One region of the Shinella sp. S4-D37 genome, then DNA from elsewhere that is predicted to be linked to it. Evidence: predicted binding sites of a transcription regulator. Region 1 holds the regulator's gene; the other holds the start of a gene.

Region 1 (3,962 bases):
GGCTGCCGCGTCACCGGCCGCATCACGCTCGACACGGACGATATCTACGATCCGGCGATCGACGTCGTGGAGCTGCGCGCCCGTGTCGGCATGGTCTTCCAGAAGCCGAACCCGTTCCCCAAGTCGATCTACGAGAACGTCGCCTACGGCCCGCGCATCCACGGCCTTGCCAAGACCAAGGCCGAGATGGACGCCATCGTCGAGCAGAGCCTGCAGAAGGCGGGTCTGTGGAACGAGGTGAAGGACCGCCTGCAGGAAGGCGGCACCGGCCTTTCCGGCGGCCAGCAGCAGCGCCTGTGCATCGCCCGCGCCGTGGCGGTCAGCCCGGAAGTCATCCTGATGGACGAGCCCTGCTCGGCGCTCGACCCGATCGCCACCGCCAAGGTCGAGGAGCTGATCCACGAGCTGCGCGCCAACTTCACCATCGTCATCGTGACGCACTCGATGCAGCAGGCGGCCCGCGTTTCGCAGCGCACCGCCATGTTCCACCTCGGCAACCTCGTGGAGGAGAACGACACCGACAAGATGTTCACCAACCCGGACGACCAGCGCACGCAGGACTACATCATGGGCCGCTTCGGCTGACGCCCCGTCTTACCTGAACCCGAGCGCATCAAGGACAAAGCCATGTCATCGACCCATATCGTCTCCATCTACGACGAAGAACTGAAGTACCTCTCCCGCCGCATCTCCGAAATGGGCGGCACCGCCGAGCAGATGGTCGCCGATTCCGTCCGCGCCCTCGTCACGACGGATGCGGCGCTGGCCCAGAAGGTCATCTCCGAGGACGTCATCCTCGACACGGCCGAACGCCAGATCAACGACAAGGCGATCGTCACCATCGCCAAGCGCCAGCCGATGGCCGCGGACCTGCGCGAGATCATGGGCGCGATCCGCATCGCCGCCGAGCTGGAGCGTGTCGGCGACCTCGGCAAGAACACCGCCAAGCGCGTCATCGCCGTGCAGAGCTCGGGCATGCCCCGCAAGCTCACCCGCGGCCTGGAGCATCTTGCCGAACTGGCGCTGATGCAGCTGAAGGAAGTGCTCGACGTCTACGCCACCCGCTCGATCGAGAAGGCGAAAGCCATCCGCGAGCGTGACGATGAGATCGACGCGATCTACACCTCGCTGTTCCGCGAACTCCTGACCTATATGATGGAAGACCCGCGTAACATCACGCCCTGCACGCATCTCCTGTTCTGCGCCAAGAACATCGAGCGTATCGGCGACCACGCGACCAACATCGCCGAAACCATCTACTACATGGCGACCGGCTCGCAGCCGGAGGGCGAGCGTCCGAAGGACGACACCTCGACCTCCGTTGTCGCGGCCGGCGTTGCCGACGCGTCCGAGTAAACAGAGTAGGGTTCAGCTTCATGGTGCCCAGAATTGCCGTCGTGGAAGACGAGGAGGCGCTTAGCGTCCTCCTCCGCTACAATCTGGAAGCGGAAGGTTTCGAGGTCGATACGATCCTCTCCGGTGACGAGGCCGAGATGCGCCTGCAGGAGCGCATGCCGGACCTCCTCATCCTCGACTGGATGCTTCCGGGCGTCTCCGGCATCGAACTGTGCCGGCGCCTGCGCCAGCGCCCGGAAACCGAGCGCCTGCCGATCATCATGCTGACGGCGCGCGGCGAGGAGAGCGAGCGGGTGCGCGGCCTTGCCACCGGCGCGGACGACTATGTCGTAAAGCCCTTCTCGACGCCGGAACTCGTCGCCCGCGTCAGGGCGATGCTGCGCCGGGCCAAGCCCGAGGTGGTTTCGACCGTGCTGCGCTGCGGCGATATCGAACTCGACCGCGAGACCCATCGGGTCCATCGCCGCACCCGCGAGGTCCGCCTCGGTCCGACGGAGTTCCGCCTGCTGGAGTTCCTGATGACTTCGCCTGGCCGCGTCTTCTCGCGCTCGCAGCTTCTCGACGGCGTCTGGGGGCACGACATCTATGTCGACGAGCGCACCGTCGACGTGCATGTCGGGCGCCTGCGCAAGGCGCTCAACTTCGCCAACATGCAGGACGTCATCCGTACGGTCCGCGGCGCCGGTTATTCGCTGGAAGCCTGAGCGAACGGGATTCCTCCCAAGGACGGAAATGGGCCCTCAGGGGCCTGTTTGCGTTCCGGGGTGCCGTCCGCCCCTCATCCCGCGTCCCAAACGAAAACAGGCCCTTCCGGGCCCGCATCGCATGTTCTGCCGTGGAAAACCTACCGCATCCGGCGGCGTTCGGCCGAGGGCTGGTAGGCGAGGCGCTGGTGGTAGGTGCAGTAGGGCGAGTTGTCCGGGGACTCGTTGCCGCAGAAATGGAAGTCGTCGTTGAGCGGGTCGCCGATCGGCCACTTGCAGGTGCGCTCGGTGAGTTGGGTCAGCTCCAGCCGCCGCGACATCGGCACGACCACGTTGTTGCCGTTGGCCGGAACCGGAAGGGTTTCGACCTGGGCTTCGAAATCGACGTCGATCTCTTCCTTGGCAATGGTGTTGCCGGTGGGACGGACGACGGCGCGGGCGGCGACGGGGCGGGCTGCGAAGGTCGACGGGCGCGGCGTCGCCGGGGCCGGACGCTTCGGGCGGGCCGCGGCCTGGGTGCCGCCGGCCTTGGCGCGGCCGGGCAGGTTCAGCCGGTGCACCTTGCCGATGACGGCGTTGCGGCTGACGCCGCCGAGCTGCGCCGCGATCTGGCTCGCGCTCAGGCCCTCGCTCCAGAGCTTCTTGAGTTTCTCAACGCGCTCGTCTGTCCAGTTCATGTTTTCGTCTCCGCTCGGCGCCCAGGATGCGGGAATCCCTCGTCGTGCTCCGGACGGGTCCGGAACCTGAGCGCCCTAACTCTCTTGCTGACTAGTTCCGCCGCATGCAGTCTAGTAATTGGTCCTTAACCTAGAGACCGGGGGACTCTGTGACAAGAGTCGCTGGAATCCGGGCGAATCGATTTCGGAGTTTTCCCCAACTTGCTGGTCGGGTGTGACTCGATAGAGACACCTTCCGTGCGCGCCGTGAATCCTCACCTTGCGGGATGTTCAGCGCCATTTCGGCCGCGATTTTGTTGACATCCCGGTACGAAATGCCGATAGTGCGGCATGCCGCCGAAAGGCGGCTTTTGGTTTTTCTAAAGGCTGGAAAAGTCAAGCCGCATTCCTGTTTTTCCGCATCTCTTTTCGGAGGATCCGCGCATGGCCGATGTCGCGCCGCTCTATGAAACCTACATGCGTGCGCCGCTCAGGTTCACGCGCGGGGAGGGCGTGTGGCTGATCGCCGAAGATGGCGAGCGATATCTCGATTTTGCCGCCGGCGTCGCCGTCAATTCGCTGGGCCATGCGCATCCCCATCTCGTCGCCGCGCTGAAGGACCAGGCCGACAAGGTCTGGCACCTGTCGAACCTCTACGAGGTCCCGGGCCAGGAAAGCCTCGGCCGCCGGCTGACGGAGGCCACCTTCGCCGACAAGGTGTTCTTCACCAATTCGGGCGCCGAGGCGCTGGAATGCGCGATCAAGACGGCCCGGCGCTACCATTTCGCCAAGGGCCATCCCGGCAAGTTCCATATCATCACCTTCGAAGGCGCCTTCCACGGCCGCACGATCGCGACGATCGCCGCCGGCGGACAGGAGAAGTATATCGAGGGCTTCGGTCCCAAGGCGCCGGGTTTCCTCAAGGTTCCCTTCGGCGATATCGCGGCCGTCAAGGATGCGATCACCGAGGAGACGGCCGGCATCCTGATCGAGCCGGTGCAGGGCGAGGGCGGGCTGCGCCCGGTCTCGAAGGAGTTCATGCAGGAGTTGCGCCAGCTCTGCGACGAATACGGCCTGCTGCTCATCCTGGACGAGGTGCAGACCGGCGTCGGCCGCACGGGGCGCCTCTTCGCCCATGAGCTGGCGGGGGTCGCGCCCGACATCATGGCGATCGCCAAGGGCATCGGCGGCGGCTTCCCGCTCGGCGTCTGCCTTGCCACGAACGAGGCGGCGGCCGGCATGGTCG
Region 2 (3,962 bases), on a different contig from region 1:
GCGGCCTCCGGAAGATCGGTGTTCTGCGCGGCCTCGTATTCCCGCCGCATGCGGCGCACGAGATCGAGTTCGGCCTGGAAATCCACGTAGTGCGGGAGTTTCAGGTGCTCGACGAAGCCGGTCGCCTGCACGTTGTCGGAATGGGAGATGACGAATTCCTCGTCCTGCGCCGGGGCGACGATGTCCTCGCCGAATTCCTCCGCGCGCAGCGCCCGGTCGACCAGCGACATGGCCATGGCCTTGCGCTCGCTCTGACCGAAGACGAGGCCATAGCCGCGGGTGAACTGGGGCGGGTTCTTCGCCGATCCCTTGAACTGGGCGATCATCTGGCACTCCGTCACCTGGATGCGGCCGAGCGAGACGGAAAAGCCGAGTTCCGGCATGTCCAGCTCCACCTCGACCTCGCCGATGCGCACCTCGCCGACGAAGGGATGGGTGCGGGCATAGCCGCGCTGCGTGGAATAGCCGAGCGCCAGCAGAAAGCCCTCGTCGCCGCGGGCGAGCGCCTGCAGGCGCAGGTCCCGCGCCATCGGGAATTCCAGCGGCTCGCGCGTGAGGTCGCCGGCGACATGGCCGTCCGGCAGGCTGCCGTCCTCCTCGACGAGGCCCTCACCCGCGAGGATGTCGGAGACCCGCATGACCGGCTCGCCGGCCTCCTCGCGTTCCAGCGGCGCATCGACCGCTTCGTCGGTGAGCAGCGACGGATCGAGCAGGCGGTGGGTATAGTCGAAGGTCGGGCCGAGAAGCTGGCCGCCCGGCAGGTCCTTGTAGGTCGCCGAGACACGGCGCTCGACAAGCATGTCGCCCGTCTCGACCGGCCTGGAATAACCGAAACGCGGCAGCGTCGTGCGATAGGCGCGCAGGATGAAGATCGCTTCGATCATGTCGCCGCGGGCCTGGCGCACGGCGAGCGCGGCGAGCGAGCGGTCGTAGAGCGAGGCTTCGGCCATCACGCGGTCGACGGCAAGGCCGAGTTGCGCGACGATCTGCTCGATGCCGATGGCCGGCAGCGAACGGTCGCCGCGGCGGCGGTCGGCGAGAAGGCGGTGGGCGTTGGAGATGGCGGCTTCGCCACCCTTGACGGCAACATACATGGGTCTACGCCTCCTTCACGCTGATGAGTGTGGTGCGCGGCAGGCAGAGGATGCTTTTGCCCGCAACGAGGATCACGTCGACGCCGCGCGGAAATCCCTGCCGGTTCTCCGACCAGAAATGCGCGAACATGTCCGGCAGGCCGACGGGCGCGATCTCCGCCTCGCTGCGGATGCCAGGCCCCCGCAGCACGAGCGGCCGGCCGCCCTCGAAGGCGTCGATCTCGACGACCAGCGTCGTCGAGCGATCCGGATATTCCTGCGTGCCCTGCGCGAAGAGGCAGAGGTTCGGCAGCATCGCGCCCTCCTCGACGAAGGCGAAGCGGGCATCCTGCCGCGCGTCGGTGACGGTCGCGCCGGCATTGAAGGCGAGCCAGGCCGGCAGCGCCGAAGCCGCAAGCGCAGGGGTCAGCCAGACGGCGGTGTCGTGGTCGCAAAGCGTCAGCGCGAGCGCGCCGGCCGCAGCATTCAGCGGCGCGGGCGGCGCGACCGTCGCGTCCACCGTGCCGATCGTGCCCGGGCGGGCCATGCAGTCCATCAGCGTGCGAAAGACGGCCTGGGCCTCGAACACCGGTTCCTTGAAACCGCCGGCAAAGGCGAGCGTATCCAATGTCATCAGTCCTCTCCGCGAACCATGGTGAAGAAATCGACGCGGGTGGCGGCGGTCTGGCGTGCCTTCCCGGCATCCTCGCCGGCGAGGCGCGCGGCGATCCCATCAAGCAGCGTCTCCACCCCGGCCCGGTGGGCCGGCTGCTGGAAGAGGGCGTCGAAGATCGCCGCAAGCCGCGCCTTGGCGCCATCGGTGCCGAGCGCCTGGCCGTGGCCGACCGTGCCGTCGTCGAGACGGATGCTCGCGCGGGTCACCGTCGCCTCGCCGAGATTGAACGGCGCCCCGCCGCCGCCTATGCGCCCGCGCACCATGACGAGGCCCGTCTCCGGGCCGCGCACCGGCCGGGCGTCCGGCTTGTCGGCGAGCGCTTCGAACGCCGCATGAAGTTCGGCCCGGCTCGCCTTCGCAAGCAGGCCCATCGCCCTCTGCCGGGCGCCGGTCGCGGTGGGCTCCGCGGATTTCTGAATGGATGCCATTGCCTCATCTCCAAATGTCTATTAATCTAGACAACCGAACATCTTGAGTTTCGTCTTAATCGGGCGGAATGACAAGGGTGTGACAATGCAGTTCGGCGGGGGCGGAAATGGTGGAACGGCAATCGGGCGTGGCGCTCTGGCGGCAGATCGCGGACCGCATGCGCCTTGCGATCAACAACGGCGATTTCGACGAAACCGGCATGATGCCGCCGGAGACGGTGCTGGCCGGCCGCTTCGGCGTGAACCGGCACACGGTGCGCAGCGCCATGGCGGCGCTTTCGGAGGAAGGCATCGTCAGGCCGATCCAGGGCATCGGCACGCGCATCGAGCGGCGCGACCGCCTGCGCTTTCCCATCTCCCGCCGCACGCGCTTTTCACAAGGGCTCGGCGACCAGACGCGCGATCTGGAAGGGCGGTTGCTGGCGGCCGCGACGGAGGCGGCGCCCGCCGCGATCGCCGCGGCGCTCGGCCTTGCGCCCGGCACGCCCTGCCTCCGTCTCGAAACCGTCAACAGCGCCGACAGACGCCCGGTTTCCTGCGGCACGCATTATTTCCCGGCCGACCGGTTCAGCGGGATCGACACGGCTTATGAGAGGACGCGCTCGATCACGGCGTCGTTTCGCGAACTCGGCGTGTCCGACTATGTGCGCCGATCGACGGAAATCTCCGCCATCCATGCCGAGGGCGACGATATCCGCCACCTCAAGCTCTCGCCGGGGGCCATCATCCTCGTGGCGACGGCCGTCAATACCGATCTCGACGGCGTTCCGATCCAGTTCTCCCGCACGCGCTTTGCCGCCGACCGGGTCAAACTGACGGTGGAGCCGGAGCTGGACGGGGCTACTTCCGGCAGCAGAGGATGAAGCGGCGGTAAAGCAGGGTGCGCAGCCTGTTGCGCAGGTCCGCCGTGCGACGCTGGGCCTTGGCGATCGGCGCATGCGAGCGAACCGTCATATCGCGAAAACCCGCCGCCGCCAGCAGCGGCAGCACGCGCTCGACGGTGAGCCCGTCGCCGAAGGGCAGACGCTGCATGATGCCGGCGTGCCGGTCGCTCATCGCGCCGTCATAGTGCGGATCGGAGCCGATCACCTTGTCGATGAGGGCGATGGCCCGGCTCGCCAGCCGCCCAAGGCGGGTCGGCGCGGACCAGTCGCCGTCGAAGAACAGCAGGATGCCGCCGGGCTTCAGCATGCGGTGCCATTCGGCGAAGGCCGCATCCGGCGTCGTCAGCGTCCAGACGAGATGGCGGCAGACGATCGCGTCATAACTCTCGTCCGGCTCCATCGGGTTTTCCGCATCGGCGAGCAGGAAGCGAAGGCCTTTCGCGCCGGCATGCTTCTTCCGCGCCACCGCCAGCATCGCCTCGGAGAAATCGAGCGCCGTCACTTCGTGGCCGAGCGAGAGGAGAAGGCGCGTCACCTCGCCCGTGCCGCAGGCAAGCTCCAGCACCCGGCGCGGCGCGGGGCCGAGGTTCTCCCGGATCGCCGCCGCCCAGGCGTCGAATTCGGGGCCTTCGGGAATACGGTGGCCGAAGGCGAGATCGAAGGTTTCCGAGCGGCGCGACCAGTAATCGCGAATGTCTTCCTTCAGGTGGTCGTTGAGGCGCGGGCCGTGCATCATGTCCCCTCGCCCGCAACCAGCTTCAGACGCGGCGGCCGCGGCTCCGGCCGGCGATAGCGGATGAAGCAATTACCGGCGCCGTCGCGCTCGACATCGACGGTGACGCCGAAGACGTCGTTGAGGCGCTGCGGCTCCAGGACCTTGCCGGGCGTGCCGAGCGCGACG

Evidence for each region. Region 1 encodes PhoB, which activates phosphate uptake and scavenging genes when phosphate is short. Its sites were predicted from a motif close to TGTCATNNANCTGTCAT; they were not measured.
Region 2: phnF (phosphonate metabolism transcriptional regulator PhnF) is a predicted target of PhoB. The motif match lies at 2,246-2,262, and genes of this name have one in related genera.

What each region holds. Positions count from the first base shown of each region.
Region 1 is NZ_JBFNXL010000005.1:3,299,562-3,303,523, reverse strand. Features, by position in the region: gene pstB (phosphate ABC transporter ATP-binding protein PstB) at 1-585, shown strand, start outside; gene phoU (phosphate signaling complex protein PhoU) at 628-1,356, shown strand; gene phoB (phosphate regulon transcriptional regulator PhoB) at 1,377-2,060, shown strand; gene AB3G45_RS23680 (GcrA family cell cycle regulator) at 2,201-2,737, opposite strand; gene AB3G45_RS23675 (aspartate aminotransferase family protein) at 3,161-3,962, shown strand, end outside.
Region 2 is NZ_JBFNXL010000003.1:45,956-49,917, forward strand. Features, by position in the region: gene AB3G45_RS04230 (carbon-phosphorus lyase complex subunit PhnI) at 1-1,094, opposite strand, end outside; gene phnH (phosphonate C-P lyase system protein PhnH) at 1,099-1,707, opposite strand; gene phnG (phosphonate C-P lyase system protein PhnG) at 1,707-2,177, opposite strand; gene phnF (phosphonate metabolism transcriptional regulator PhnF) at 2,285-3,040, shown strand; gene AB3G45_RS04250 (class I SAM-dependent methyltransferase) at 3,018-3,794, opposite strand; gene AB3G45_RS04255 (ABC transporter ATP-binding protein) at 3,794-3,962, opposite strand, start outside.